Regions from separate parts of the Pseudoalteromonas sp. SG45-2 genome, predicted to be linked through region 4. Evidence: predicted binding sites of a transcription regulator. Region 4 holds the regulator's gene; each other region holds the start of a gene.

Region 1 (7,714 bases), on a different contig from region 4:
AACGTAACAATTGCACCTGCAAGTAAAGCTAAACGTTTAAATTTTTGTGGTAATTTCATACTTATCCTTAATCAATATATAGGTAACTTAGTAGATAAGTTACTAAGCGAAGGTTCACCTGTTTGTTTTTATACTAACATCAAAAATAAATACGACTAAATTAGTTTAAAGTAAAGATTTTAGATAGCTCAGGGTTTAGTGACCCCTCTTGTATTTGGTACAATTACCTCTCGCTCATGCAGTAACTCATAATAGGAAACGCCTAAATGCCGCACATTATTATTGAACACTCAGAAGACCTCCCCGTTTTACCTCAAGTACTGGTAGAAAAAATTCATACAACCGCTTTCGAAAGTAACTTGTTTGAATTAGAAACCATAAAAACACGTGCTATTGCTTATCAGCAATATCAACTTGGCGCAGGAAAATCAGGGTTTATACATATCGCGGTACATATTTTGGCAGGACGCTCAATTGAGCAAAAACAAATGTTAAGCGAACTGCTACTTTCATGTTTAAAAACATATTGCAGAGCATCAGACAGTCTAAGCGTAAATATTTACGATATTGAGCATGAGATATACCGTAAAAATTAGTTAACTCTTGTAGCTTTGAGCAATAAAAGTAAACACTAGTAAGTAAAAAGCCCCAATAGGGGCTTTTTTGTCTTCTGACATTAAATGCTGATCACTGTCACTTATAAAGCAAAGCATCTGATCTAACGCTGGAATTTAATAGTGCATTCGCACTATTCCAAATTTAAGAAAGCTTAGCTTAATCTATGGATTAACTTTATTTAGATTACGTTTATTCTTAGGGGTAACTAAAGAATAAAAATTACACAATATTAAATTAATGTAGCTTTAAATAATTTGGATAGATATTTACTTGGGAAATTTGTAAAAGTGGTGGCCCCTCCCAGACTCGAACTGGGGACCTAACGATTATGAGTCGTGTGCTCTAACCAACTGAGCTAAGGGGCCAACTTTATATAACTGCTAGGCAGTTAATTTTTGAAGCGTTCAGTCACAGAGCGACTAAAGCGGGTTGCAGTATAAAAACTTTTTAGGTGCTTGTCACTACCAAAAACCTTTATTTTAACAATCAACAAGCTAACTGCTTAAATAGTAATCTTTTAAGTGGGCATAAACATAAAATGTAAGATATTTACCGTGCTATTCACTGCATTAAATTATAAACAAAACCTATCCCATATAGTCTTTTATATTTAACCCTCTACTTTTTAAGCAAAGCTAACATATATGTGTAGGCATACAAGGCTGTAAAAAATATGCTTGGGGCTACTGTCAGTGCCAGATTAGGTGTCTGATTAACTACATTCACCATAATCACTAAGCTCGATTGAACAGTAATCGGAATAATAGGCGCAAAAAGTACGCCTGCTATTTTTTTGTTACTTAAATACGAGGCGCTAGAGTTAATTGCATAATTAAAACTTTGTCGTATTGCGACGTTTTGTGGTGTTTTAGAATGAAACATACAAATAATTGGAGTTACGAACGCAAGCGTTACAAATCCACTATACAACCCTTGCACTAATGCAGCTTGAAAAGTGACCGATTTAGCAATGTCTGCCGCACTATTTGCCCAGAAGGCCCAACTAAAATAAAAAATGAATGACACAACGCCTGACATTATAAGTCGAATATTCAATTAACTACCTCAACATGCCTAAAAACCTAGCTTAATGATAACACTAGAAGTGAAGGTAATATTGTCACTAAATAATAAGGTATTTGATTGTATATTATGGATGTATAAACACACTAATGTTGAAGATTTCCTAAATGGCATCAAATCAGAATCTGAGCGCGACTGTTAGCTGGAAAGCTTATTAGTAAACAATAAGTATAGTTTTAAAATAATATTGGGAGTGAGTTAAGGAAGTGAATTAATGGGTTGAAGAGTTTTAAAAATTGGATTTAATCTAAAAACTCTCTAAAAACTAGTATTGTGAGCCGATCGGTACTAAAGTATTTAGCTAAACCTCAGTAGTCGGCTTACACAATATATAATCTGTCATTATTTTTTCGCAATAATGTAGATTGCATGTATTAACCCTGGGAAATAACCTAGCAGTGTTAATAGAATATTTAACCAAAAATGCATACCTAAGCCAACTTGCAAAAACACACCTAATGGCGGTAATAAAACCGAAAGTATTATACGAATAATATCCATGATCAAACTCCATTTAAATTAAACATTGAAAAGACTTAAAGCCCAGTATTACTGGGCCTTAACTATACTGTATTATTCAGCAACAATAGCTAGTTTATCAACTACGTCGCGAACATCTTCAGCATTTTTAGCAATTTTAACTGCTAGTTGCTTTTCAGCTTCAGACTCTACAGAGCCATTCAGAGTTACCACACCGTTGTCGGTATCAACATCAATGTCTGTACCACCTACTTCTGAGTCAAACAGGAAGCGAGTTGTGATTACAGTGGTGATTTTAGCGTCCGTTAGGTCGTTATCATCATCGTCCATCATGTCGTTGCTTTTATCTTCGGTGTCCATGCTTTTAACAACAGTAAGGCTGTTATCAACATCAGTTACACCATCTAGGCTAAGTACAAGTTCTTCTGCTAGCTCTTTATCGAGTTCGCTATTAACTTTACCTGTAAGTACTACCTTGCCATTTTTTACATCAGTGTTAATGTCAAAGTTGTTTAGATTAGTGTTCATAAGTAGAACGGTTTCTGCCTTACCATCAATCCAAGCATCTTTACTTTCGTTTTCCCAGCTGTTTGCTTGGGCACCCATAGCCGTAGTACCAAGAACTAGAGCTGCGATAATAGATTTGTTAAATGTTTTCATAATCTTTCTCCTTTTGATTAAAGACACTTTAACTAATGCGAGCTTCAGGCCAACTTTATTTATACTTAAAATTCAAAGGCTTGAATTAATTAAAAGATAAAACCTTATCTATGTTTGTGTAACTATTTACAGGCTACTCGGTAAAACTTTCTCAAATAGTGAAAATAGCTAGATAATTGCTCTTTTGGTTAATCTATCGTTAATATAACAAAACAAAAAACACCGTTAAAAAATAACCAATTGATAATTAATGAAATTATATTTGGTACGCGGTTTGCAGCCTAACTACAAGAGCAGTATCAATAGTAAATATAATAAGGAATAACTCATGTCTGTAAAAGTTGAAGACCGCCCAATAGAGCAAGTACGCGAACAAGTGATTGATCAATTAATTTATAATTACAGTCATGGTGTTATTTCTGTTGATGCATTCGAAAGACGTTTAGATAATGCGATGGATGCACCTAATAACGAAGCACTGCTAGCCTTAGTAGAAGACTTAACACTTAATACCGATCAGCAATATAAAGCAGAAAAACAATCGCAATTTACACCACATTATAGTGCACAGCAAAACAGTGATGATGATTTTACATTACGCAGTATTTTAGGATCTAACGAGCGAAGTGGTCAGTGGGTTGTACCAAAAAATATATATTTGAGTAACTTTATGGGATCGGTGGTGCTTGATTTTACCGATGCTATTTTTGCGCATCAAAATGTAACTATTCACGTTAACTGTATTTTTGGTAGCGATGAAATTTACGTACCAGAGCATGTCAATATAGTGTCTAAAATGTTTTGTATTTTAAGTAGCCTTGAAAATAAATCTGTGTCGCTTAACAAACGCCAAGGCCCTACAATTCATATTGAAGGAAAGGCAGTAATGGGCTCGGTTGAAGTGAAAATAAAGCGCACAATTAAAGAAAAATTTATGAGCTTTGCAAATGAGCTAAAAACCCAGTTTGGCACGGGTAATAATAACCGCTCACTATAATTGAGTAGCAGCACTTTAGCGTGCTGCTTAGTATTTTATTATAAATCGTTATTTCGCTCGCTTGGTATATCACTTAAATACTCTACAAACTCAACTTCAAACCCTGCAGGATCAATAAAGTAGACATTCTTTCTGAAAGGATTCTCGCTACCTTGCTTGCTTAGAGTAAAACCCGCTTTATTTAAGCGCATTACTACTGCGCTTAAATTATTAGTTACATAAGCAAAGTGTGCAAAACCAATTTGATGGCCCGATAAGTTTCTGTTTTCACCTTCACCATGACTGCTTATCGCAATGTAATGCGTGTCATCTCCAAAGTGTACCCAGCGTCTTGGTTTTCCATGCCAATCGCCTCTGCCCTCACTTCTAATCGACCAATGTGGAAATACAGCGCGATAAAATGTAAGCATACTATCTATATCACTCGCGACTAAGTTTACGTGCTCTAAATACATAATGTTATCCTATCAGTTAAGTTAGGAGCACGATAAAACCTCAAGTTAACTTTAGGTAAAGTGTTATTTAAAATTAATTTATTTAAATGCAGATAATTATTTTTTAAAAATATATAAACTTTTCAATCTTGTATAAAAAACAAACACAAGTATTTGGGGTTTATTGTTTACTTTATGGCAAAAGTCGCTAAAATACGCCGGCTGAAATATATAAACGTTCTTTTACAACCCAAAGGTAATACCATGCATCCAATGTTAAACATTGCGGTTCGCGCTGCGCGCAACGCAGGCAAAATTTTACTTCGCGCAAGTGAAGATTTATCAAAAGTTGAAGTGCAACAAAAAGGCGCTAACGACTTAGTAACTAACATTGATAAAGAAGCCGAAGCCGTAATTCGTGACACTATTTTACAGTCTTACCCTACTCACTCAATTGTTGGTGAAGAACTAGGTGAGCATAAAGGCAAGGATGATGATTACCAATGGATTGTAGATCCTATCGATGGAACAACTAACTTCATCAAAGGTATCCCTCATTACGCGGTTTCTATCGCACTTAAAGTTAAAGGTCGTTTAGACCAAGCTGTTATTTATGATCCAATTCGTGGTGAGCTTTTCACTGCATCTCGCGGTCAAGGCACTCAGTTAAACAGTAAACGTCTACGCGTTAGCAAAACTACGGTTCTTGCAGGCACTGTACTTGCTACTGGTTTCCCTTTCAAAAACAAAAACCACATGGATGCATACACTGAAGCGTTTAAAGCATTGTTTGTACACACTGCTGATATTCGCCGTGCAGGTTGTTCTGCTTTAGATATGGCATACGTTGCAGCTGGCCGTGTTGATGGATTTTTTGAAATTGGTTTAAAACCTTGGAACTCTGCTGCGGGCGAACTAATGGTTAAAGAAGCGGGCGGTATGGTTGTAGATTTCGCCGGTGGTAATAACTATAACCACAGCGGCAATATTATCTGTGGTTCACCAAAACTGACTCAAGCAATTATCCGCGAAATTCGTCCAGTATTAACTGAGTCGTTACTTCGCTAATTAAATGCTATTAATAGCATACTAAAAAGGAGCCTAGGCTCCTTTTTTTGTGCCTAAAAATAAGGGTTATCGAGCTTAATCTCTATTGTTTTACCTTTTGTATAAGGTAGTGTATTTAAATCCTTTGCGAAGTATTCATTAAATAATGCATCAAACTCGCCGTTTGTCTGCATTAATATTAAGCCCTCCTCTACTGCCTTTGCCAATTCGGGTTTACTCTTAGTCACAAAATAATAAATACCCGTTGGGTAGCTTATATATAAATCAGGCACAACGACTAAGTTACTTTGTTTGTTTTCAATAAGCTCAGAATTAACCTCAATAAACGAGCGAGGAAAGTAATCTATTCGCCCACGGCTCGTTAAAGTGAACATGGCTTGGTAATTGGTAAGCGGCCTTACACGTAAGCCGTTATAGGACATTATTCTTGTATCTGGCCAGTTGTGACCCTGCACTGCTGAAAACTCTCCTAGCTGCTCTAGGGTTTTTACGTCTTTAAAGCGTGCTACGTTTTGTTTATTAGTGAGTAAAGCCCGCTTTCCTATATAACCTTTAAATAGTGGTATTTTAATAGCTAAAGCAAGTGCCTCTCGCTCTGGACTACTCATACTCCAATACATATCTAGTTCGTTATCATTTAGGTTTATGAGCTTACGTTTTTGCTGATCTGATATGGGAGTCATCCTAATAACCCCAGGATAGTTAACACTCTCAAGTGCACGTACCAGTAGCTCACTTAAGTACTCTTCTCGTGCGTTTTGAGTATCTTGCTTTTGGGCTACATTAATTATTTGCTCTTGCGCCATAAGTGCAAAACTTGCAAGCAGACCAAGTACACTGGTCGAGATTTTTATTGGCAACATAATAATTACCTATTTTTATTTAAATTACCTGCTTATTGCTTGCTAGGCGCACCACTGCGGGCGCAGGCCCTTTACGTTTGCAAATAAACAAATAACTATGGCGATAACGTTTGGCTTCTTTTTTAGCATCAGTTGCGAGTGCTGCAACTTGGTGACTGTTTTTACATTGTTGTAAATCAGGCTCAACTAAGCCAATCGATAACGTTAGTAGCGGCACAAATTGCTTTTCTCCTTCACGATTTGTGGCCCAATACCCTTCGCTCTTTATGTGCTCAGGTGTAAAAAATATACGAGACTGGAGTTGAAATTGCTCAATAATGGTATTACATATATCAACCGCGTTGTGCTGATCAAACACCACCATAAAGTCATCGCCACCTATATGTCCTACAAAGTTAGCACTATTTTTACACGCTTGCACTGTTACATCAGCTAATAGTTTAATTACACTGTCGCCGCTAGCGTAGCCGTATAAGTCATTAAATTGCTTAAAATGATTTAAGTCTATATACGCGAGTGAAAACGGATTACTACCTTTTAATCGCTGCTCTATAGCTTCATTAATTGCCACATTACCAGGGAGCATAGTCAGTGGATTAGCGTGTTGTGCATGGCGTATTTTTTCTTCGGTTATGTGTTTTAAAATATCGCGAAGCGGCGCTAAACCTAAATAAGCGTTTTCTCTGGTTATCACTATATGGCGGCGTATATCAAAGTCTTGCTCAGTTATTTGTTTACTTACGGTATCGAGTAATTGGTTTTCGTCAACGACTAAGGGCTGCTTATCCATCAGTGCAGTAACGGGGCGTTTATCGTAAAGAGCATGCCCATAGGGCGCTGCAAAAACTTCTGTTAATTGATCTCTGTGAAGTAACCCTACTGGCTGGTTTTCAGTATTTAACACTGCAATGCTTATGAGTGATTTATCTTGCTCAAAGAGCTTATGCGCATCTTTACAGCGAGTGTCGCTGCTTATTGCAGGTTGCGTAACCGATAAGCGACCTATGGCCATAGATTGATCAAACAATGTGTTTGATTGCGTAAATGAAAGAGCTTTTAGTTGCTCTGAGCTGAAATCTTCACTTGGCTTTATGCTTGGCTTTTCGAGTAAAAACCCTTGTACATTACTAATGCCTAAGTTTTCTACAAATGTAAGCTCTTCTGGACGTTCGATGCCTTCGGCAATAACCTGAGTATTAGTAGCTCTGGCCAAAATAGTAATAGATTTCAAAAACTCTTTTTTAACTTCGCTTTCATCACAATGATCAATAAAATAGCGGTCAATTTTTACAAAATCAGGGCATAGTTCAGACCATTGCTTTAACCCTGAATACCCAGCGCCTAAATCATCTATTGCTATAGTAAAACCGAGCTCTCGATAATGGGCTATCGTTTTTAATAACAAGAAGCCATCATCTACTTTTTCTTGCTCAGTAACCTCTATAACTACACGGTTAGCAGCTAAGCCAAATTGCTCTATTAGGTGCAATGTTTCCCCTTTAGGGTGGCAA
Region 2 (7,714 bases), on a different contig from region 4:
TAAGCCGCTTTCGCAGGTTGTCACTTCGTATCCTTTTGATTCGATACGAATAGCGAGCAGTTTTAATAAGCTAGCGTCGTCGTCTACGAGTAATACTTTTGCACCTTGTACTTTAGTTGCGGCCATCGTTACTGCTCCTTCGTTTCTTCTCGTAGTAAAAGTTGCTGCTCAATCGTTGCTAACGATGAGAGGGTTTCTTGCATTTTATTATTAAGTGCTTGTTGCTCTTTTTTAGCATTTATTTGCATAGTTACTTGCTGCTTTTGAAGCCATAAATATTGCTTTATGTCATCAGGCCAAAAGTAAGCAAGATCGAGCTTTAGCAACTTAGTCATTACCGTATTTGGATCATCATTTATGTTTAAGCACATGAACTTAAAAAAGCGTTTAAGCTCGTTTTCGCCTGTAAAAACATCTTTGCTAGGTATCAATTTAAATCCACCACACTGATTAGCGTGCCATGCAATAACTTGCTCTGCAGGAGGATAGCTTGGTTCAATTTTTGGTCTAGGTTTTGGACTAGGATTACTGTTTTTGTCGGTCGTTTTTTTTGTATCGACCACAGGTGCAGGTGTAATTGACACACGCTCTTCTTGCCCATTATTAATTTCACAACCTGATATAACCATGCTGCTACTGAGCACACATAAAATAGCGATTAAACGCAAGCGCATGTTAATTAACTCCTAGATTTTTTGTTATGGGAATTTTAATTGAAAACCGGCAACCATGTGGCTCGTTATGCTCAACACTAAGTGTACCTCTCAGCTGTTCAACAGACTCTTTTACAATAGTTAAACCCAGTCCACTGCCTTGCAGCGTAACATTTTTACTGTGTTTACCTTGATAAAATGCGCTGAAAATTTGAGTTTTTTCTTGCTCTTTAATACCGCACCCTTTATCAAGTACAACGATACAAAGCTGGTTTTGCTCAAGCGCTAAATTAATAGTAACGCTTTGCTTATCCTCTGAAAATTTTAAGCCATTTGAAATAAGCTGAATTAAAATCATCTCAATAAGCTCACTAGGTAAAGCAAGCGGTTTGTTAGGTAAAGTATTTTGCCACTGCAGAGCTTGCTCACGCGCAGTTAAGCGATGCTCAAAATGGCTATTAATTTTATTAATAAGAAGACTAAATTCAACTTCGCTTAAGCTGTCTTTACTGGTGCGAATCGCATTATAACTCAGCAAACTGTCAATCATTGTGCGAAGGCGCACCATAGATTGGCTAATAAGCTCAAGCACTGCTTTTTGCTCAGCGGTAATTGGGCCTACTATTTCATCAGTTAATAAGTCAGTGCCTTCAACCATTGAAGCAAGCGGCGTTTTTAGCTCATGAGTTACATGGCGTAAAAAAGTATCTTTTTGCTGCTCAAGCATATGAAGCTGTTCTTGTACCCATTGGAGCTTTTCTCCTAGCTCAACAAGCTCAGCTGAACCTTTCACAGATATTTTTTGCTGCCAATGCCCCTGCCCAAGCTTATCAATAACCGTAGTTAACCCTTTTAGTCGCCCACTTATACGCCATAAAAAGCCTCCCCCAACAATTAAAGTCAGTGGAATAAGTGCCACCAGCCAGTTTATAAATGAAGCTTGCAGGCTTGTAAGCTCATTTTGGTTATTGGTAATTTGCGCTTCGTTTTTATCACGTAACCATAAAGTAAGTTCAGCAATTAAATCGCTCACTGGCACAAATAGCTCAGCTTGTTGCTGTTTTTGCTCAACGAGTTTTACATGCGCGGTTTGTAAGGTGGTATATAAGCGTTGCCATTGGTGGATATACTCTTTATTCGTGTTTACAAATTTGAGTTCATCAATGCTTTGTAGGGATGATTGCCATTTATCGACAATGAGCTTATCAAGCGATTCACTTTTTAATACCCAGTTTTGCCTAGTGGCGCGTTCAAGACTGTTGAGTTCTTGCTTTAAAGTGTTAAACGATTTGGTAACTTGGTAGTTGTTACTCACAATACTTTGAGTAACCGCTAATTGCTTATTAAGCGCATTTAAAAATACGATCACCACTATAGAAAGCGGCAGTAACGAAAGCAGCATACTCATTGCAAATTGCCCAATTAAATTAGGCCGCCAGTTAAGCATTGCTTGGTATTTTTTAGCTATGGTTGCTGGCATTTCGTTTAGTCCTTTTAAGTTAAGCGTTCTATTATTAAGTGCTTACCTTATACACTAGCTGAACCAGCAATTATATTTAATACGATTAACAGCCAGCACTACAAAACAATGTGTCGCCAAATAGAGACAACGTAACTCGTTGATTTTAATAAACTCCCTTTTAACCCCATTAAATAGTGTTGCAAAAGGCGCACAAAAATTACAATAAACCCAGTAAAAACTTCTCACTGGCTTAAAGCTAAAACAATAACCAATTGAAAAATAACAACAATTATTATTGGCACCATTTTTGTAATAGGAGTAATAACTTTAATCAATAAGGAAATAATTATGAACAAACGCATTTTAGTAATTTCATCATTACTGGCTTTAGGCTTTTTAGGCGCTAATGCACACGCAATGGACGTTCACGCGACTTTTAACGAACTTGATAAAGACAGTAACGGCACATTAAGTGAAGCCGAAGCAGGTGAAGATGCTGTGTTACACGAGAATTTTTCTCAAATTGATACTAATCAAGATGGGCAATTGTCGCTAGATGAATTCAAAAAATTTATTCAATAAACTCATTTAATAAGGAACGTGATTATGAAACAACTTATAGCCGCTTTTTCATTAATGTTTTTAGCAATTAGTGCCACCGTAATTGCATCGCCAACAAATGTGCGTTTTGCCCACTTAGATAAAGACATGGACGGACAAATTTCAATTGCAGAAGCAAAGGAAGATAAGGAAGTAATGAGACAATTTGCCGACTTAGATGAAGACGGTGATGAAAAGGTCTCAAAAAAAGAATTTGAAAGCTTTAAACCTTAATGAGTAATTACTGATTAAGCTTTACTTAAGCTTGTTATAGGTAAACTGGAATTAAAAGCATTTGCCATAATCCCTGAGGGAGTGTGTAAAAGGATTTAATGTTGGGAGTTAAATTACGGCAAGTGCTTTTTCCTTTTCACTTTATTTTAGCCACAAACTTTAAATACATCTTTTGGAAGGAACACCATGAAGATACTTCCCCTTACTATAAGCATCTTAATGCTATTAAGCTTTGATGCCGCTGCACTTGATGTAAAGCAACGCTTTGATCACCTCGATAGCGACAAAAGTGGCTATTTAACGCATGACGAACTTGATCCCCAACCACAGCTATTAAACACATTTGTAAAATGGGACAAAAACCAAGATAACCAAATTTCGTTAATCGAATTTAAAAATTACCTTACCAATAACCTCTACTGAGTATTTTTCATGAAAAAAACAAGCTATATAGCGCTTTTTGCGTTTAGTATTTTTAGCACATTAGGCTTTGCTGCAAGCAACAATGTTGCAGAGCAATTTGAAAAACTTGATAGAAACCAGGATGGTTTTTTAACACGTTCAGAAACCGCTGTAGACCCCGCTTTGTGGTCTCGGTTTTCAAGCTACGATCAAGACAAAGACGGCAAGCTAACGCTAAGTGAATACAGTTTATACGCTAGTAAATAAACCCTTTCAAAAGCTAGATATTTTATGTTCTAGCTTTACTGCTTTTTTCTTCATCATAATTTGTCTCACATATTGGTATTATAAAGTTGGGTTTGCTAGTGTTAACGCACTAACAATAAAAAATAATGCCTTATGTCGCTCAAAAAAATAATCAAACCACTCATACTAGCCAGCCTTTGCGCTAGTTCTAGTTACACTCTTGCTCAAACAAAAGTAATTTATAATGCCAACGGTTATACCCCTTTATATCAAGGTGAAGTACAGCAGTTTACTACCCTCGTTATTAAAAATGGCAAGGTAGTAAAACTAGGTAGCGATACACTTAAAGATAGCTACCCAGATGCCAAGCTAATTGACGCGCACGGTAATACCTTATTACCAGGCTTAATTGATGCTCATGGGCACGTTATTGGCCTTGGCGATAATTTATCGCAACTTGATGTACGCGGTGCAAAATCGGTTGATGAAGTAACGAATAAACTAAAAGTATTTGCCGATAACAAACAAGGTTGGATTATAGGGCGAGGTTGGAACCAAGAGCTATGGCCTGATACACGCTTTCCTACGGCTAAAGATTTAGACAAAGTAGTTAACGATCGACCTGTGGTGCTTTCTCGAGTTGATAGCCATGCCATTTGGGTTAATTCAAAAGCGCTCGAACTTGCAGGTATTACCGCCCAAACAAAAGCACCTGAAGGCGGTGAGATAATTAAAGACGAATTTGGCAATCCTACGGGTATTTTTGTAGACAAAGCAGAATCGCTAATTACACAGCATATGCCAGCCCCTTCAAAACAAGATATAAGTGACTCACTAGATGCAGCTGGTAAACATTTATTAAGTTTAGGCATTACCTCTACTCACGATGCAGGTATTGATAAAACCACATGGGAGGTTTACAAAGAGCGCGGCGACCTTGGTAATTTACCACTGCGTATTGTGGCAATGTTAAGTGGTGCAAGCCCTGATTTAGACACAATGTTAAAGGCAGGCCGGTACCACGACAAAAATGACTTTATGGAAATTCGCAGTGTTAAAGTTTACGCCGATGGCGCACTGGGCTCTCGTGGTGCAGCACTTATTGAAGAATATGCAGACAGACCTGGTCACCATGGTTTAATGCTTGAAACACAAGAGAAACTCGAAGCACTCTTTACACAAAGCTTTAAAAGCGGCTTTAGCGCAAATACTCACGCCATTGGCGACAAAGCAAATAAAGTAGTACTTGATGCCTATCAAAATGTGTTTAAAAAAACGGGCGGTATATTACTGCGAAACCGAATAGAGCACGCCCAAATTGTAACCCCTGATGATATCCCTCGCTTTAAAGCGTTAAAAATAATCCCTTCAATGCAGCCGGTACATGCCACTTCTGATATGCATATGGCAGAGCAGCGTTTAACTGAAAAACAACTAAGCGGCGCCTACGCGTGGCAAACATTTTTACAGCAAGGTTCGGTTGTTGCAGCGGGCTCTGATTACCCTGTAGAGCTTGCAAATCCATTTGATGGTTTGTATTCAGCCATTACACGCATGGATCATAACAAACTACCGGAAAACGGCTGGCGTGCAAGTGAAGTACTAAGCCGCGAAGATGCATTACGTGCATTTACTCTTGGCGGCGCCTATGCAGCTCATCAAGAATTTAAGGTAGGTAGTTTAGAAAAAGGTAAATGGGCCGACTTTATTTTAATTGATAAAGACTACTTTAAAGTGCCTCTTGAGGAGATCTACAAAACAAACGTACTGCAAACATGGGTAGCAGGAATAAAGCGATACGAAAAAACTAAGACAGAAAATACCACCGAAAAATAAAACTAAAAAAGGGTTAACGCAAGTTAACCCTTTTTGGTTGTGTAGGAAGGCACTTTTAGCTAAACATGTTTTTCACATCTTTTAGCATGTCGTTGTACTCATCACTTGTGAATAATTGCATAGACGGTATAACGCCTTTGTCTATATACGTTTGCAGCGCTGCAGACTTATCAGAAACCTGTAACGTGCCCTCTAAAATAGCCCCTACTCGAATAAAATCCACGTAACTTACTTTTTCAGGTTTGTAACTTGGGTCAGCCCAGCTCTGAGCTACATCAACAAACTCTTTAGGGAATTCCCACGCTTGCATAATAGATGAGCCAACCTTTCCGCTAAGCTTTTGAATTGCATGAGCCAAAAAGCTTGGATTAGCAAATACCTCTGGGTGGCGCTCAGCTTCAGTTAAAATTGGTAATACACCAATATTATAAACAAGTGCGGCGAGTGTAATAGAATCGCGGTTAAGTGACGTGTGCTTACTATTTTTTAAATAAAACTCCATAAGTGATATTGAATGGCTAGCAACGGTTAATGTTTTTTGCCATGCCTTACCCATGTAGCCTTTAATTAGCTCATTATTTGATACAAATAATTGTTCCATAGCCATAGCTGTAGCAATGTTTTTAATTTGACGTAATCCAATACGAGTCACTGCTTGTTGTAAATTAGATACTTTTACAGAACGTCCCATAATCGCACTATTAGCTACTTTTATCATACGAGCTGAAAGCGCTGGATCTTGTGAGATTACATCTGACATTTGGATTAAATTCACATCTGGGTTATCTGCAGCTTGGCGAACCTTAATCGCTACTTCAGGTAGCGTTGGTAAAACCAACGTATCGTTATTTATTCTATCGACTAGAATCGTTAATAAAGCGTTTTCTGTAGACATAAAGCTGCCATCCTTTTGTGTTCAGCCTGTAAAGTAACTGCAAACTCAGGCAGTTAATTTTCGTATTAGTAATATAATTAGTATTGTCTAACTTACCGATAAAGTTAAGAAAATTATAGAAGTTTATTTTTATTTATAATGCTTTACCGCTCATGCTTGCCTTACAACGCCAAATACTTGCTATTTACCATTTAGTTTTGCTTTAATGCACTCACAATAAGGAAGCGTTTGTACATACTTAATATTTTAACTAAAGCAGTACAAATTATTAAACTTACTTTTTAACAGGCAATATAATGATCTTAAATAAAATTAGCCAAGCAATTATGCTCTCTGGTGTCGTTTTTCTTAGCGCATGTTCTGAACAAGCGCCGTCTTCTACCGACAACACAGCCGTAGAGCTTGCTCAAAAAAGCAGTGCACAGTCAGGCCCTAAGCTTATTAATGCAGATAAACAACGTTTAGATATTTACACCGACTTTAGCTTACAAAGTGATTTATCGCACTTAAGCGATAATCAACGAGCAATGGTTGCAAAGCTTATTGACGCTTCAAAAATAATGGATGAGTTATTTTGGAAGCAAGCATTTGGTGAAAATAAAGATGCTTTTTTAGCAAAACTAAACGATGAAAAAGTACGTAAATTTGCTGATATTAACTATGGTCCATGGGATCGTTTAAATGGTGATGAAGCATTTTTATCCAGCTATAAAGAAAAACCTCTTGGCGCACAGTTTTACCCTGCTGATATAACCAAAGAAGAGTTAAACAATGCAGACGTTGAAGACAAAACAGGGCTTTATTCTGTAATTAAGCGTGATGAGCAAGGTAAGCTTTACAGCGTGCCTTATTCAAAAGAATACGCTGATGAGCTTGCAAAAGCCGCTGATATTTTACGTGAAGCAAGCAAACTTGCTGACGATAAAGAATTTGCTAACTATCTAAACTTGCGTGCCGATGCTCTACAAAAAGATGACTTCCAAGTATCTGACTTTGCTTGGATGGATATGAAAAATAACCCAGTAGATGTGGTTATTGGTCCAATTGAAACTTATGAAGATCAATTATTTGGTTACCGCGCAGCTTATGAATCTTACGTACTTATTAAAGATTTAAAATGGAGCGAACGCTTAGCTAAATTTGCAGCATTTTTACCTGAGCTTCAAAAAGGCTTACCTGTAGATGCTAAGTACAAACAAGAAGTACCAGGCTCTGACGCCGACCTAAATGCATATGATGTTGTTTACTACGCTGGGCATTCAAACGCAGGTAGTAAAACAATAGCAATTAACTTACCAAACGATGAGCAAGTACAGCTAGAAAAAGGAACTCGTCGTCTGCAACTTAAAAACGCAATGCGTGCTAAATTTGATAAAATTTTAGTGC
Region 3 (7,714 bases), on a different contig from region 4:
TGTGTTACACTTTGGTATAGCTCGTTTTCTATTGTATTTAAAAGCAGTATCTGTGAGGAGTCATGATGCAAAAAAGTGTGATGTCACAACTACAAACAGGCCGTTTGTATGGTAAAAAATGGCCAATGCGTAAAGAGCTTGCGCCTTTGTTTTTAGAGTTTAGAGTGATTAGAGCGACTGAGCTTGCCATTACAGTAATGCCAATCTTGGCTATGCTAACGTTGTTTTTTCAGCTTAATTACTTAGGTTCTGATTTTTTACCGCAAGCTATTGCGAGTGCATTATTTTTTATATCGTTACCTTTACAAGGTTTATTTTGGTTAGGTAAACGAGCGCAAACGCCTTTAGATCCTGCGATGCAAAAATGGTACAACGAGCTGTACACTAAAATGGCGGCTAATGGATATCAAACGCAGTTAAGTGAGAACAAGCCCCGTTATATGGAGCTTGCTAACTTACTTAAAGATATGTTTGAAAAAATGGATAGAGCATTTACTAAAGAGCAGTTTTAGCGGGTTATACCATCATCTATTTTGGTAAACTGAGTAATATAAAATGATAAGGTGACATTGTGTTCACCTTTTTGTTCGAGTGCTGTCCAGTGCTCGGGTCTAAATTTCCATGCAAATGGCGTCATCATTATTAAGTTTTTAATATCAGTAAAGCTAAGCGCTACATGCTCTGTTAAAAGAGTCTGTTCTGCTTTTTGAAACCCTTTTGGCGTGGCTATTTCAGTATGTTCGTTTACTTCTGAATATATATACGATTTTAGCTCTTTTAAATGATAAGGGCCTGGGCTTGCTACTACTAATGTTGCGTTTTTATTAGCAAGACGTTCAATCTCTTCCTCAAACAAAGGTGCAAATACGCTAATAAGTACATCAGCAAATTGACTTTTAAAAGGCGCTTGGCTAATTGATGCAACACTAAAATAGCAATTAGGGTAGCGCTTTGCCGCATATTTCACGGCAGATTTTGAAATATCGACACCGTATACAACTGCGTCTGTTTTACTTGCTATTGCTTGGGTATAAAACCCTTCACCGCATCCTAAATCTATAACCGTATTCGCACTTATTCGACCGACTAAATCGCTAAGATTTTGTTGTAAAAAGCGGTAGTATCCACGCTCTAAAAATGCGCGTCTAGCTTGTACCATTTCAAGGGAGTCGCCTGGTTGTTTTGAATTTTTTTGTTGCACAGGCAGTAAATTAACATACCCTTCTTTGGCAAAATCAAAGCTGTGGTTATTAGCACAACGAAGTGTTGAATCAGCTTTCAAAAGTGCGAGGTTACATAGCGGGCATTGATATTGTAGACTCATGAGTCTAGGTAGTCCTTATCGTAAAAAGTTTTTACCCAATGCGGGCGATAGGTGATCATAATTGTTATAGCCATGCCGTTGAGCATTGCTTCAGGAAACCAAATTATGGCACTTAAATAAACGTAGTTATCTGCAAGTTCTTGCCAATTGTATTGCCCTATAGCTAAGTAAAGTAAAGCACCTAGGCCTATTTTTATACAGGCTATAAATCCTGCGGTTATAAACGCACAAACAAATATATAAACAAAAAAATGACGAGGTAAATATTGGTAACTAATTATAAAGCCAAGATAGCTCAATAAAATAGGAATAAACGCACCAATAAACAGTTGTACTGGTAACAGCTCAAGTTCAATTTGACCAAAGGCAGCGAGTAGCGCTGTGGCAAGTAGGCTACTTAAAATAGTCAATCGCCAGCCTAAAATTAATGTAGCAGCCGTAACACCTAGGATGTGTAAATCAAGGCCAGTTAAAATGCCAGCCTTTATTCGCCAAAGCACTGCAAACACTAACGCACATGCAAGAACTCCAGTTTGACGGGCTGGCGTATTAAGCAATGTTTTATATGTTTTTTTATCAAAGCTTAGTAGGGCAATAATAATTACAAGGGCCCAAAGTAGCCCTTGTATTGTTATGCTGAGCATAGTAATTACTTAAATGTTGACCATATAGGGGCATGATCTGAGGGTTTTTCAATACCGCGCAGTTCGTAGTCAATACCAGTATCTATACAGCGTGCTGCAAGCTCATTAGTCGCAAGTACTACATCTATTCGAAGCCCTCGGTTATCTACAAACCCTTTAGAGCGATAGTCAAACCACGAATATTGATCGTCTGTTTCTGGGTTTTGTTCTCTAAAGGTGTCTTTAAAGCCCCAATTAAGTAATGTTGCAAGCCATTCACGCTCTACCGGTTGGAAAGAACATTTACCCGTTTTTAACCAACGCTTTGCATTAACTTCGCCAATACCAATATCTAAATCGGTGGGTGATATGTTGATATCGCCCATAACAATGACGTCTTGATCAGGGGTGTGGTTGGTTTCAAGGTGTGTCATTAAATCTTTATAAAATTGTCGTTTATAAGGAAATTTAGTTTCGTGATTAATATTATCACCTTGTGGGAAATAGCCATTCATGACTGTAAGGTCGCGACCGTTATCTTGTTCAACAGTGACGCTTATCATGCGTTTTTGAGATTCCTCTGTATCGGTAGCGAAGCCTTTTAAGACCGATTTAGGCTCTTTTTTGCATAACATAGCTACGCCATAATGGGCTTTTTGGCCATGAAAGTAGACGTGATATCCCATTTTTTGTACATCTTCTAGTGGGAATGCTTCGTCATGAACTTTAATCTCTTGCAAGCCAATAACGTCTGGTTGATGTTTGTCGATAATTGCTTGTAATTGGTGGAGACGAGCACGCAGACCATTGATATTGAAAGAAATCACTTTCATAAAATTTACCTTAAAATTGGATCTATTTAATGAATTAAATTGTATCAGTAAATACGCGTACATAACATGACTGAAATGAGAAAATAGCTGCACAAATGTTGATCAATTGGTGAGTAAAGTTTAAACATTGTAAATGCAGTATTAATTATTTTAAATAAATAAAAAATTCAATTGAACTTAACTTTATTGAATATATAATGCGCGAAATTCACTTGTTTAGCTCGTTCAAATAGGATCTCTCATGAAAACACAACTACTTTTAGCTACTGCTTTATTAGCATCTGCAACTGCTTCAGCACAAAGCAATACTTACTTCAGTCAAGATAATAAAATTGAGTCTAAGTTATGTGTACTAAGCGCAAACGAAGGCTTTAGTGTTGCTCGTAAAGAAGCTGCTCAGCACGGTGTTTACTTATCTCGTTTTTCTAAAAGCATTTTATGTAATGGTGAAGATATTCGCGATATTGCTAAAAAAACGGCATTAAGCAACGCATCAGTTGAGAAAGTAGAAGTATTTGCAAAAGATGCTCAACAAGAAACTCAATTATGTATGACGGCTTTAAAACAAGGTTTAGCACCTGTTCGCCAAAAAATTGGTAACTTAAACTCATTAAAATGTAATGGTCAAAACGTTACTGAGTTTGTTAAACGCTACCAAAACGCAGCAATCTAATTATTAGCTGAACTATATAACTAAAATTGAGATACCTGGTTTTACCGGGTATTTTTTTGCAAAAATTACAAGGTTGTTTGCAAAGCTTGCAAGCTTAACTCATTGAAACTGTTCAATAAATGCACCAATCAAGATTAAGTTGTTGATTCTTATAAGTTAACTATTATTGGCATTGGATTTGTATTAGTTAAAGTGACATTTAATTAATTACGAAGGATACGTCTTATGAAAAAGTTAACATTAGCAGCCACTATTTTAGCATCATTAAGCCTAGCGGCTTGTTCATCTAATCAAGGTCTTGAAAGAATAGACAGTGACTTTGCAAGTTTAGATAATGACAGCGATGGCTACATCTCAAAAGTTGAAGCTGATGACGATAGCATTTGGGGCCATTTTTCAAATATTGATACCAATATGGATAACGAAATTAGCCGCAAAGAATTCAACACTTACATGAAGTTAAACAATGGTAAAGTAGCCACTGATTCTGAAGTAAGTGAGTCGGCATTTAAAGCTGAAATCGCTAAATTCGATAAAATTGAAAGCAGCTTTTCGAGCTTAGATAACGACAGTAATGGCTATATTTCGGTAGTTGAAGGTAACGATGATGATATTTCAAATCACTTTGGTTACATGGATAAAAACCAAGATAAGCGCATCAGTAAAAGCGAGTTTATGGGTTACATTAAAAAATACGGTAACGCAGTAGCTGAAGATGATGCATTAGAAGCCATTAAACACAGCTAATATTTGTTGTTTTAAAGAGTAAATTAAAAGCCAGTGATAATCACTGGCTTTTTTGTGTTTAAAATCTAGTTATTTAGTAGATATATTTTCCTAGTTTGGCGTTGTTCTGTCATAATAGATGGCTGTGTATTTTTATTTGTTAAGGGTGTGTATGGCTGGTCGGCGAATTAGTGATGAACAACTAGTTGAGATCATTGAAGCAGCTATTTTTGTTGCAGATAAGCCTGTGAGTAAACGCCACCTTAAAGATACTGTATTAATAGATTTAGCTATTTCTATGGCGCGAATAAACGACGCAATAGATACAATACAAGAACATTTTCAAACTCGTGGTATTCGCTTAGTTGAAGTTGGTAGCGGTTATCGTTTTCAGGCATGTAGTAGTTTAAGCCCTTGGTTAAATAACTTGTGGCAAGAACGCGCACCAAAATACTCGCGTGCTTTACTGGAAACATTATCACTTATTGCATATAGGCAGCCCATTACGCGCGGTGAAATTGAGCAAGTAAGGGGTGTTACTACGGGTTCGAATATTATTAAAACCCTACTCGAAAGAGAGTGGGTTAAAGTGGTAGGGCATAAAGAGGTTCCGGGTAAGCCGGCTTTATATGCAACTACTAAACAATTTTTAGATTATTTTTCGTTAACTGGACTTGAAAACTTACCTGCGCTGCCAACAGAGCAGCAAAGTAAAATTAACCAGTTATTGAGCGATCCTTCTGTGAGAGAACCATCCGAATGAGTATTATACAAGGTGAAAAGTTACAAAAAGTCTTAGCCCGTGCAGGCGTAGGCTCACGCCGTGAAATGGAAAAATACATTGATGCAAACCGCGTTAGTGTAAACGGTAAAGTGGCAAAGTTAGGAGACCGTGTTGAAGAAACCGATTTGATTCGTGTTGACGGGCACACTGTAAAGATTGAAGAAAAAGCAGATAGAATCTGTCGTGTGATTATGTATAACAAACCCGAAGGTGAGTTAAGCACACGTAAAGATCCAGAAGGGCGTCGTACAGTATTTGACCGACTTCCTCGTATTGATGGTGAGCGTTGGATTGCGGTTGGCCGATTAGACGTTAATACTTCGGGTTTGATGCTCTTTACTAATGATGGTGAATTAGCTAACCGCTTGATGCACCCAAGCTATGAAGTAGAGCGTGAATACTCTGCGCGTGTATTTGGTGAAGTAACCAATGAAACGGTTAAAAACTTACTACGTGGTGTTGAGCTTGAAGATGGTCCAGCCAAATTCACGACTGTAACCCCTATGGGTGGCGAAGGCGTTAACCGCTGGTTTAACGTAACGTTAAATGAAGGACGTAACCGTGAAGTACGTCGTTTATGGCAGTCTCAAGATGCGGAAGTATCTCGTCTTATTCGTATTCGTTACGGTAAACTAGAGCTTGATAAGCGCGTGCCACAAGGTGGTTGGATGGAGTATGATTTAGAAACAGTAAACTACTTACGCAAAACCGTTAAATTAGGGCGCGAGACACAAACTAAGCTTTCTGTTATGCCTGAAAAACGCAAAGATAAACGCGCTAAAATCAACCAGATCCGCAAAGCAGTTAAAAAACACAATCAACGTGTTAAGCCTACCAAACGTAAATAATAAATTAGTTATTTATTGCACACAAAAAAGCCGCTAATTGCGGCTTTTTTAATGTGTTGTTTAAATTTTTTAAACTCTAAATTACTTTTTTACTTGAGCATCTAACGATTCGCCATTCACATTACTAGAATCGTCACTCATTAAATATAAATATGTAGGCATTAAATCCTCTGGTGTAGCAAGCGTTTCTCTATCTTCGCCAGGGTATGCAGCTGCACGCATAGAGGTACGCGTTGCACCTGGGTTAATACAGTTTACACGAATATTCGTTTTACCTACTTCACATGCCCATGTTTGCATCATACCTTCTACTGCGAATTTTGAGATGGCATAAGGCCCCCAAAATTCACGACCTTTTCGACCTACACCTGATGACGTAAATACTATCGATGCATTATCAGACTTACGAAGAACAGGAAAAAGTGCTTTAGTGATCATAGCTTGTGCAGTCACGTTTACTTTCATTATGTTTTCGAACGTAGATGAGCAAAAATGTTCAAGCGGACCGAGTGACCCTAAAATACCTGCATTATTAAGCAATCCATCAAGGCGTCCAAACTGATATTCGATTGTTGCAGCAAGGTCACGGTAGTTTTGCTTCGTTGCGCCTTTTAAATCCATAGGGACTATTGCAGGTTTAGGGTAGCCAGCATTAACAATTTCATCGTAAACACATTCAAGTTTATTAGTTGTTTTTCCTAATAAGATAACTGTAGCGCCGTATTTTGCATACGTAATTGCTGCTACTCGGCCAATACCATCACCGGCGCCTGTTATTAAAATAATTTTATCTTTAAGTGCGTTTTCAGCCGCTTGATATGTGTGCATAAAAGTACCCATTCATCTATTTTTTTTGATTTTAACATAGCGAAACGTGAAGTAATCGAATTTATTGTAAAATTAGGTGGCGAAAATAGAAACTTTACGTTAAGTTTAACTGGTCTAATGTCTCATTAATAACCTGATTACATTGTTTTAACTTAATACACTGATTAAACACACTATAAAAATAAAATATGTGCGGAGCCAACAATATGAAAAAAATGCTACTTTCACTCTCTGTTACAGCTGCCTTGGCAGGTTGTGGCGGCGGAGAAACGTTAGAAGATGTTAAGAACGACACAGCAACCGTTATTCCAACAGCAACGGTTACTTTTGACCCTGCTGCAGGTATCTTATCGGTACCTAATGATTTATTAATGAGTGGAACCCAAGACGGTACACTTAATATTCCTGGAGAATTAGATGACAACAATGTGTCTATTTCTCGAGCAGCTTATGCAGATCCTCAGCTTGCTCTAGGCGCACTTGACGGTTGGTCTTCTCAGGTTCCTTATAAAATCGATTTAACATTCCCACCAAATGTTAGCTTAGATGAAACGTCTGCTGGGACACCAGGTACAGTTCGCATTTTTGAAGTAGTAATGGGTGCAAGTTTAACTGACGCAGAATGTTCAGTTGTTGCTGCCGGTACAGCTTGTAAATTGGTCGGTGAGCTTACTTTTGGTGTTGATTTTGTTACTCAAGCTTCTGGTGATGCCGTTGCAATTATTCCTTTAAAACCATTTACGGCAGGTAGCTCATACATCAATGTACTAACTACTGGTCTTAAAGATTCATTAGGACGCTCTATCGAGCCTTCTTCTACTTATGGTCTGGTTAAGCAAGAAGCGCCATTAATTACAGAAGCCCAACTTGGTTTGCAGGGCGCTGTTAACAGTTACGAAAATGTAGTTGTAAGTTCAGGAAATATAACAAAAGAAGATATTATTTTTTCTAGCGCAATGACTATTCAGTCTGCGGGGCCAGTACTTGGGACAATTAAAAAATTGCTAGCTGCAAGTTTGCAACAGCCTGCGATGCCAACGCCTGCGCTTCAAGTTCCTGAACAACCTATGGTAAA
Region 4 (7,714 bases):
CGCAAGATATTTTAGCCGCTGAAGCGCTCAATATTATGGAACGTAAACGTATAAATGGCCTAATCGTCGTCAATGAGAAAAACCAACCTATTGGCGCATTAAATATGCAAGACCTATTAAAAGCAGGAGTGTTATAAATGCAATTTGAAGAACTCTATCAACCGCTGAGCGATGATGCAAAAGCACGCGCTAAAAAAGTAAAACTACTTATATGCGATATTGATGGTGTATTTTCTGATGGCCGTATTTACCTTGGCAATCAAGGTGAAGAGCTAAAAGCATTTAATACAAAAGATGGTTTTGGCATTAAAGCACTTATAAACAGTGGCTTTGAAGTAGCTGTTATTACTGGTCGTCATTCACAGATAGTACAACAACGTATGAGCAGCTTAACCGTACAGCATATTTATCAAGGCCAAGAAAATAAGCTCATTGCCTATCAAGAATTAAAAGATAAACTCAACCTTAGCGATGAACAAATTGCTTATATTGGTGATGACGGTCCTGACATGCCTGTTATGGAGTTAGTAGGCTTTGCCGTTGCAGTAAATGATGCCCACCCTCTTATTAAGCGTTTGTCACATTATGTAACGCAAATGCCTGGTGGTTTTGGCGCTGTGAGAGAACTCACCGATTTGCTCATGCTTGAAAATGGTAAAGCATTGACTACACAAGGCACTAGTTCATGAATGCAGCGCGCATAATATTAAGCGTTTTATTCATTAGCTGTATGGTTTGGCTTTGGTACCCTTATTTTGCACAAACAAATATTGTGCCTCAGGCTGAGCCTGAAGTTGTTGCTAAGCCTGATTACATAGCTATTGAGCTCAAACAGACAGCCTATGATGAGCAAGGTAAAATTAGCCACAAAGTCACTGCGGCTAAAATGGAGCTATACCAGCAATTAGGTTTCACGTTTTTTGAAAAACCCATTTTTACTTTATATAACGAGCAACAAACGTGGCAAATAAATGCAGACGAAGCAACATTATATGAAGATAAACAATTAATTTTAGAAGGTAATGTGGTTGCCAAAAATTTAACCGATAACGCCATGATAGACAAAATCAATGCTGATAATATTCAGGTTGATATAAAGTTATTAACAATGCGTTCGGAGCAACCCGTCATTATCACTGGACCCAATTTAAAAATCACCGGTAAAGGCCTAGAAGCCGACTTGAAAACCGAAGTGATAAAACTAATTAACCATACGCGAACCATATATTATGACCAATAAAATATTAAAATCACTTATAATTCCTACACTTATACTAGCGTTTAATAGTAGTGCTGCAGAGCAAAACACGCAACCTGCTGCCAATCAAATTTCAATAAGTGCCGACAAGCAAGAAGGTCAATTGAAAGCTAATGTGGGTATTTTTGAGAAAAACGTTGAGATTATTCACGGTAATCGCCGCATTACAGCCGATCGCCTAGAAGTACACAAACGTGATGAACTTGGTGATAATAAACAATTATTAATTGCCACAGGTAGCCCTGCGCACTTTGAAGAAAAGCAATCAGACGGCACGACTATGAGCGCCAGTGCTGACGAAGTACGTTATGATGTATCTAAGCGTTTTTTAACGCTTGTTGGTAATGCACAAGTTTCGCAAGCCGGACAAAAAATAAATGCTAAAAGCATTACCTACGACATAGAGCAGCAGCTCATCAGTGCCGAAAAAGATGAAAACTCAACTGACCGCGTTCACACAATTTTAGTACCGATCGAAGCTAAAAAAAGTAAAAAAGGCGATAAAGGTCAACCATGAGCACATTAAAAGCAGAACTATTGGCAAAAAGCTATAAAGGTCGTGAAGTTGTAAAAAACGTCGGCCTTGAAGTACAAGCTGGCAGTATAGTTGGCTTACTTGGCCCTAACGGTGCTGGTAAAACAACGACTTTTTATATGATTGTAGGGCTTGTTCCTAGCGACAAAGGTAAAATATCTATTGATGATAACGATATTACTCTTTTACCTATGCATAGTCGTGCTAGATTAGGCATAGGCTACTTACCACAAGAGTCATCGATTTTTAGAAAGCTGACTGTTTATCAAAACTTAATGGCCATTTTAGAAACGCGCAAAGAACTAAATAAACAAGCCAGAGAAGACACGCTCAATAACTTATTAGATGAATTTAGCATACAACACATTCGTGATAGCCAAGGTATGGCATTATCGGGGGGAGAACGTCGTCGTGTAGAAATAGCACGAGCGCTGGCAGCAGATCCTAAATTTATATTACTGGATGAACCGTTTGCCGGTGTTGACCCTATTTCGGTATTAGATATAAAGAAAATAATAGAACATCTTAAAAATCGTGGGATTGGTGTATTAATTACCGACCATAACGTAAGAGAGACCCTTGATGTTTGTGAAAAAGCCTACATTGTTTCTCATGGGGAGCTGATTGCATCAGGTACTCCAGAACACGTATTAAATGATAAAACAGTACGCGATGTTTACTTAGGCGAGCAATTTAGGCTGTAACATTTACGCCATGTCTTTAAGCATCTGCTAGTATTAATTATAACAACATAAAAGGATTGTTAGAGATACATGAGGCAATCACTACAGCTGCGCATGGGCCAGCAACTTACAATGACTCCACAGTTGCAACAAGCTATTCGTTTGTTGCAACTCAGTACATTGGATCTCCAGCAAGAAATACAAGAAGCTCTCGACAGTAATCCACTATTAGAGGTTGAAGAGGCAGACTATTCCGAAGACGCTGCTGGTAAAAACGAGCAAAAAGCTGATACCGATGACATAACTGTTAGCGCATCTGCTGATGATGCTCCGAGCGAATACGAACAAGATACTGGTGAAGCACTTGCAAAAGACACGCTAAGTGACGACATGGCTATGGATGTCAGTTGGGATGAGTACATGAGTGCCGCTCCTGCAGCCTCATCAGGTCCAATGCCTGAAGACGAATCAATATACCAAGGCGCCTCTACTGAAACGCTCCATGAGTATTTAATGTGGCAATTACAACTAACGCCATTTAGCCCTACAGACGAAGCTATTGCTATTGCTATTGTAGAAGCTGTCGATGATTCAGGTATTTTAACACTAAGCTGCGAAGAGATTTTAGAAAGCTTTAATCAAGAAAACGAAGATGATAACGAAGTCGAACTTGATGAAATTGAAGCGGTATTAAAACGCATCCAACTGTTTGATCCTGTTGGTATTGCTGCACGTAGTTTACAAGAGTGTTTGTGTATTCAGCTTAATCAATTTGATAAAGAAACACCTTATATTAATGAAACGAAAATGATTTTAACCGAGCATATTGATCTATTAGCAGCTCGCGACTATCGTACATTAATGAAAAAAACTAAGCTCAAAGAAGAAGAGCTTAAAGAAGTAATGACACTAATACATACTCTCAACCCAAAACCTGCAGATACTATTGTAAGGGAAGAATCTGAGTATGTTATTCCTGATGTGTCAGTTAAAAAAATTAAAGGCCGCTGGGTTGTCGAATTAAACCCAGATAGCATGCCTAAAATTCGTGTTAATAGCCAATACGCAGCAATGTCTCGCACTGTAAAATCAAGTGGCGACAGCCAGTTTATTCGCTCACATTTACAAGAAGCTAAATGGTTTATTAAAAGCTTAGAAAGTAGAAACGACACGCTATTAAAAGTTACTAATTGTATTGTTAAGCAACAACAAGGCTTTTTTGAACATGGCCCTGAAGCCATGAAACCAATGGTTTTAAATGATGTTGCTGAAATGGTAGAAATGCACGAATCGACAATTTCTCGCGTAACTACTCAAAAGTACATGCATACACCCCGTGGTATATTTGAGCTTAAATATTTTTTCTCAAGCCATGTAAGTACTGAAAACGGTGGTGAATGTTCATCTACAGCAATACGTGCGCTTATCCGAAAATTAATCGCAGCAGAAAACTCAGCAAAACCATTGAGTGATAGCAAAATAGCGGATATATTGGCTGAGCAAGGAATTAAAGTAGCGAGACGTACAATCGCAAAATACCGCGAATCTCTTGCTATTCCACCGTCAAATCAGCGTAAAAGTCTGATTTAAGACGCTAAACTAAGAGGGTAATGCTTATGCAACTAAACTTAACTGGTCGTCACGTAGAATTAACCGATTCACTAAGAGACTATATTAATACTAAATTTGCGAAGCTTGAAAGACACTCTGATCATATTAATAATGTTCATGTCATTCTCGATGTAGAAAAATTAAATCAAAAAGCAGAAGCCACAATACACGTAAGCGGTGCTGAGCTATTTGCCTCTACAGAACATCAAGATATGTATGCCGCTATTGACTCGTTGATCGACAAGCTCGATCGCCAAGTAATCAAACACAAAGAGAAGCTTGCTCGACACTAATATGATGAAATTAAGTTCACTTATATGCCAGGACTGCAGCAAAGCTGCGGTCCTTTTTAATAGCAAAAAAAGAATTTTAGAGTTCATTAGCGAACTTGCTCACGACAAACTTCCGTATTTACCGCAACAAGATATTCTTAATGCTTTAATGAGCAGAGAGAAATTAGGTAGTACAGGTATAGGGCGTGGCATTGCTATTCCTCATGGAAGAATGAGCGGTGCAGAAGAGCCTTTGGCTTTAGTGCTCGTTAGCGAAACTCCAATAAACTTTGATGCAATCGATAATCGCCCTGTTGATATTTTTGTCGCACTCATCGTACCAGATGGCGATAACCAGCAGCACTTAAAGACTCTAGCAACCATTGCTGATAAACTAAACAACAAAGATTTTTGTAAACAGTTACGCAGTGCAAAATCTGATACTGAGCTTTACCAAGTTATTGTCGATCAATCATAGTTTTATAAAGGGTGTTAAATGGAGTTAATTATCATAAGCGGCCGTTCTGGTTCTGGAAAGTCGGTTGCTTTGCGCGTTGTAGAAGATTTAGGTTATTATTGCGTAGATAATATTCCAGTAAACCTACTTCCTTCATTAGTTCGCAGTGTATCTGATAGCTACGATAAAATTGCTGTTAGCATTGATGTGCGCAACATCCCTAAAGAACAAGATGAATTTAACGATATTCTTGAATACTTACCAGGCTTTGCAAACCCTACGTTATTTTATTTAGATAGCGACGATCAGACATTGATCAAACGTTTTTCTGAAACACGCAGATTACACCCACTATCAATAGACTCGTTGCCCCTTGATTTAGCCATCAAAAAAGAAAAAGAATTACTTGATGTATTAACCACTCGCGCCGACTTTATGATAGATACGACTGATTTAAGTGTTCATCAACTCGCTGAATCTATTCGTGAAAAGATTTTAGGTAAAAAAGATAAGCAACTGATTGTCACATTTGAATCATTTGGCTTTAAACACGGTATACCAAAAGAAGCAGACTACGTATTTGATGCACGCTTTTTACCAAATCCACACTGGGAACCAGAGTTGAAGCCTTTAAATGGGTTAGATCAACCGGTTAAAGACTATTTAGCTAATCACAGCATAGTGCAAAAATTCACATGGCAAATTCAAACATTTGTACAAACGTGGTTACCGCATTTAGAACGAAATAACCGCAGTTATTTAACCATTGCTATTGGGTGTACAGGCGGGCAACATCGCTCTGTGTATTTAGCGCAAACTATCGGTGAAAGTTTTGCAATGACACATCCCAATGTAAAAATTCGCCATCGCGAGCAAGAAAAATAATATAGCTGAATAATCACCTGTTCAGCTTAGGTAGAGTAAGTTATGCATTGTGAAGATACCTTTTTAATAAAAAACAAATTAGGCTTACACGCCAGAGCAGCTACTGTGCTTGCGCAATTAGCAGTACAATTTGATGCGACAATCACATTATTCCAAGATGACAAAGAAGCAGCAGGCGATAGCGTACTTGCATTAATGTTACTTGAAAGTAGCCAAGGAAAAGAAGTTAAAGTTGTTTGTAAAGGCCCTGATTCTGAGCAAGCTTTACACGCTGTTGGAGAATTAATAGCACAACGCTTTAATGAACAAGAATAATCTGTTTTATAAAAACAATATTCGCATTACTAGTGCTTCAATTAAAACAGATATATAAAATAAATAGGTTAGTAACGCCAGTTAACTCACCTCCCCCCATAAAGTAATATAACAATTTATAAAGGACGCCAATGCCAGAAGCTTTTGAACAAGATTATCCACTACAGCAACTAAAGCAGGTGACGAAGTCACTCAATAGTGGTCAATTTGTTCAAGTTAGGCGCATGCTCGCAAAAACGGCTCCTTGTGATACCGCATTATTATTAGAATCATCACCGCATAAAATTCGCCGACTGCTTTGGCAATTGGTCGATCCTGATGTGCAGGGTGATGTTCTTGAAGAATTATCTGAAGATGTTCGTTTAGGCATTATTGCCCAAATGGAACCTAAGCACATTGCCGCCGCAACTGAAGACATGGGCCACGATGACTTAGGTGAAGTATTACGTAGCCTGCCAGATACCGTCTATAAAGACGTTGTTAGCGCGATGGACATTCAAGACCGTGAACGTGCCACGCAAGCACTGTCATATCAAGAGCGTTCAGCAGGTGCGCTAATGAACACCGATACGGTGACCATTCGCCCTGATGTAACACTCGATGTTGTACTTCGTTATATTAGACTGCGTGGTGAGTTACCAGAGGGTACAGATGATTTATATGTTGTTGATAAACATAACTGCTTTATAGGCGCTTTATCGCTGAGTACATTATTAACTAATCCGCCAGAAAAAATTGTCCGCGATTTAATGGATGAAGATTGTGAGTCTATCCCAATCTCAATGGATGAAAGTGAAGTAGCGCAATTATTTGAGCGTCATAATTGGATATCGGCCCCAGTGGTGGACGATAACGACCAACTCCTCGGTCGTGTTACTATCGATGACATCGTTGATGTAATCCGAGAAGATGCCGAGCATAGCTTATTAAGCCTAGCCGGTCTTGATGATGAAGAGGATACATTCGCGCCAGTACTAAAAAGCTCTAAAAAACGCTCAGTTTGGCTAGGAGTTAACTTACTAACCGCACTTGCAGCTGCTTTTGTAGCTAGCTTTTTTGAAGGCACTTTAGATGTGCTCCCTATTTTGGCTGTGCTTAACGGTATTGTCCCTTCTATGGGTGGTGTTGCTGGTAGCCAATCATTAACGCTTGTTATCCGTGGTATTGCAGTAGGTCATATAAACCAAACAAACCAACGTTTCTTGATGATGAAAGAACTGGCCATTGGCGCGCTAAACGGTATTTTGTGGTCACTATTAATTGCGGGTGTTATTGCGCTATGGCAGTGGGACTTTATGCTTGGTGGCGTACTCGCCTTCGCTATGTTTATGAACTTAGTGGTGGCAGGTGTTGCTGGGGCAAGTATTCCAATAATTCTTAAAAGAATGAATATAGACCCTGCTCTTGCAGGGAGTGTGGTGCTAACCACGGTGACTGATATTGTTGGTATATTCGCCTTTTTAGGTACTGCTACATGGTTGCTGATATAAATTAAACGCTTTAAATGTAAAAAACTACAGCAAAAATACTTAGGGTAAATCAGTAGCTATGGCAACGGATACCAAACATAAAAATGACATACCTAAAAAAACGCTAAAACAAAAAAGCGTATCCATATTAAAAAGCGTACTGGTATATGGCTCTATATTTTTCGTCATTTATACTGCCGTCAATTGGTGGCGGCAACCTGTCATGCCA

What was found. Region 4 encodes sigma-54, which starts transcription at its own class of promoters, with help from an activator protein. Its sites were predicted from a motif close to GTTGGCACGNNNNTNGNNT; they were not measured.
Region 1: the regulator sigma-54 is predicted to act here: its motif matches at 2,877-2,895, upstream of H5116_RS07710 (BON domain-containing protein).
Region 2: the regulator sigma-54 is predicted to act here: its motif matches at 2,410-2,428, upstream of H5116_RS18360 (EF-hand domain-containing protein).
Region 3: the regulator sigma-54 is predicted to act here: its motif matches at 3,619-3,637, upstream of H5116_RS00540 (EF-hand domain-containing protein).

What each region holds. Positions count from the first base shown of each region.
Region 1 covers NZ_JACJEO010000008.1:104,376-112,089, reverse strand. The annotation lists gene H5116_RS07735 (CreA family protein) at 1-59, opposite strand, end outside; gene H5116_RS07730 (5-carboxymethyl-2-hydroxymuconate Delta-isomerase) at 267-596, shown strand; tRNA gene H5116_RS07725 (tRNA-Ile) at 907-983, opposite strand; gene H5116_RS07720 (hypothetical protein) at 1,237-1,674, opposite strand; gene H5116_RS07715 (YqaE/Pmp3 family membrane protein) at 2,044-2,202, opposite strand; gene H5116_RS07710 (BON domain-containing protein) at 2,275-2,841, opposite strand; gene H5116_RS07705 (LiaF domain-containing protein) at 3,170-3,838, shown strand; gene H5116_RS07700 (VOC family protein) at 3,877-4,293, opposite strand; gene suhB (inositol-1-monophosphatase) at 4,537-5,340, shown strand; gene H5116_RS07690 (ABC transporter substrate-binding protein) at 5,394-6,203, opposite strand; gene H5116_RS07685 (GGDEF domain-containing protein) at 6,223-7,714, opposite strand, start outside.
Region 2 covers NZ_JACJEO010000031.1:20,877-28,590, reverse strand. The annotation lists gene H5116_RS18375 (sigma 54-interacting transcriptional regulator) at 1-126, opposite strand, end outside; gene H5116_RS18370 (hypothetical protein) at 129-674, opposite strand; gene H5116_RS18365 (sensor histidine kinase KdpD) at 676-2,133, opposite strand; gene H5116_RS18360 (EF-hand domain-containing protein) at 2,464-2,697, shown strand; gene H5116_RS18355 (hypothetical protein) at 2,722-2,949, shown strand; gene H5116_RS18350 (EF-hand domain-containing protein) at 3,136-3,372, shown strand; gene H5116_RS18345 (calcium-binding protein) at 3,382-3,618, shown strand; gene H5116_RS18340 (amidohydrolase) at 3,751-5,433, shown strand; gene H5116_RS18335 (HDOD domain-containing protein) at 5,489-6,328, opposite strand; gene H5116_RS18330 (dipeptidyl-peptidase 3 family protein) at 6,625-7,714, shown strand, end outside.
Region 3 covers NZ_JACJEO010000001.1:107,416-115,129, forward strand. The annotation lists gene yfbV (terminus macrodomain insulation protein YfbV) at 66-512, shown strand; gene H5116_RS00520 (putative RNA methyltransferase) at 509-1,324, opposite strand; gene H5116_RS00525 (energy-coupling factor ABC transporter permease) at 1,321-1,968, opposite strand; gene xthA (exodeoxyribonuclease III) at 1,974-2,780, opposite strand; gene H5116_RS00535 (exonuclease III) at 3,022-3,453, shown strand; gene H5116_RS00540 (EF-hand domain-containing protein) at 3,679-4,200, shown strand; gene scpB (SMC-Scp complex subunit ScpB) at 4,352-4,942, shown strand; gene rluB (23S rRNA pseudouridine(2605) synthase RluB) at 4,939-5,811, shown strand; gene H5116_RS00555 (YciK family oxidoreductase) at 5,893-6,639, opposite strand; gene H5116_RS00560 (VolA/Pla-1 family phospholipase) at 6,846-7,714, shown strand, end outside.
Region 4 covers NZ_JACJEO010000006.1:61,443-69,156, reverse strand. The annotation lists gene H5116_RS05660 (KpsF/GutQ family sugar-phosphate isomerase) at 1-137, shown strand, start outside; gene kdsC (3-deoxy-manno-octulosonate-8-phosphatase KdsC) at 138-689, shown strand; gene lptC (LPS export ABC transporter periplasmic protein LptC) at 686-1,240, shown strand; gene lptA (lipopolysaccharide transport periplasmic protein LptA) at 1,230-1,775, shown strand; gene lptB (LPS export ABC transporter ATP-binding protein) at 1,772-2,497, shown strand; gene H5116_RS05635 (RNA polymerase factor sigma-54) at 2,567-4,066, shown strand; gene hpf (ribosome hibernation promoting factor) at 4,093-4,380, shown strand; gene ptsN (PTS IIA-like nitrogen regulatory protein PtsN) at 4,385-4,837, shown strand; gene rapZ (RNase adapter RapZ) at 4,856-5,701, shown strand; gene H5116_RS05615 (HPr family phosphocarrier protein) at 5,744-6,016, shown strand; gene mgtE (magnesium transporter) at 6,148-7,506, shown strand; gene H5116_RS05605 (protein disulfide oxidoreductase) at 7,709-7,714, shown strand, end outside.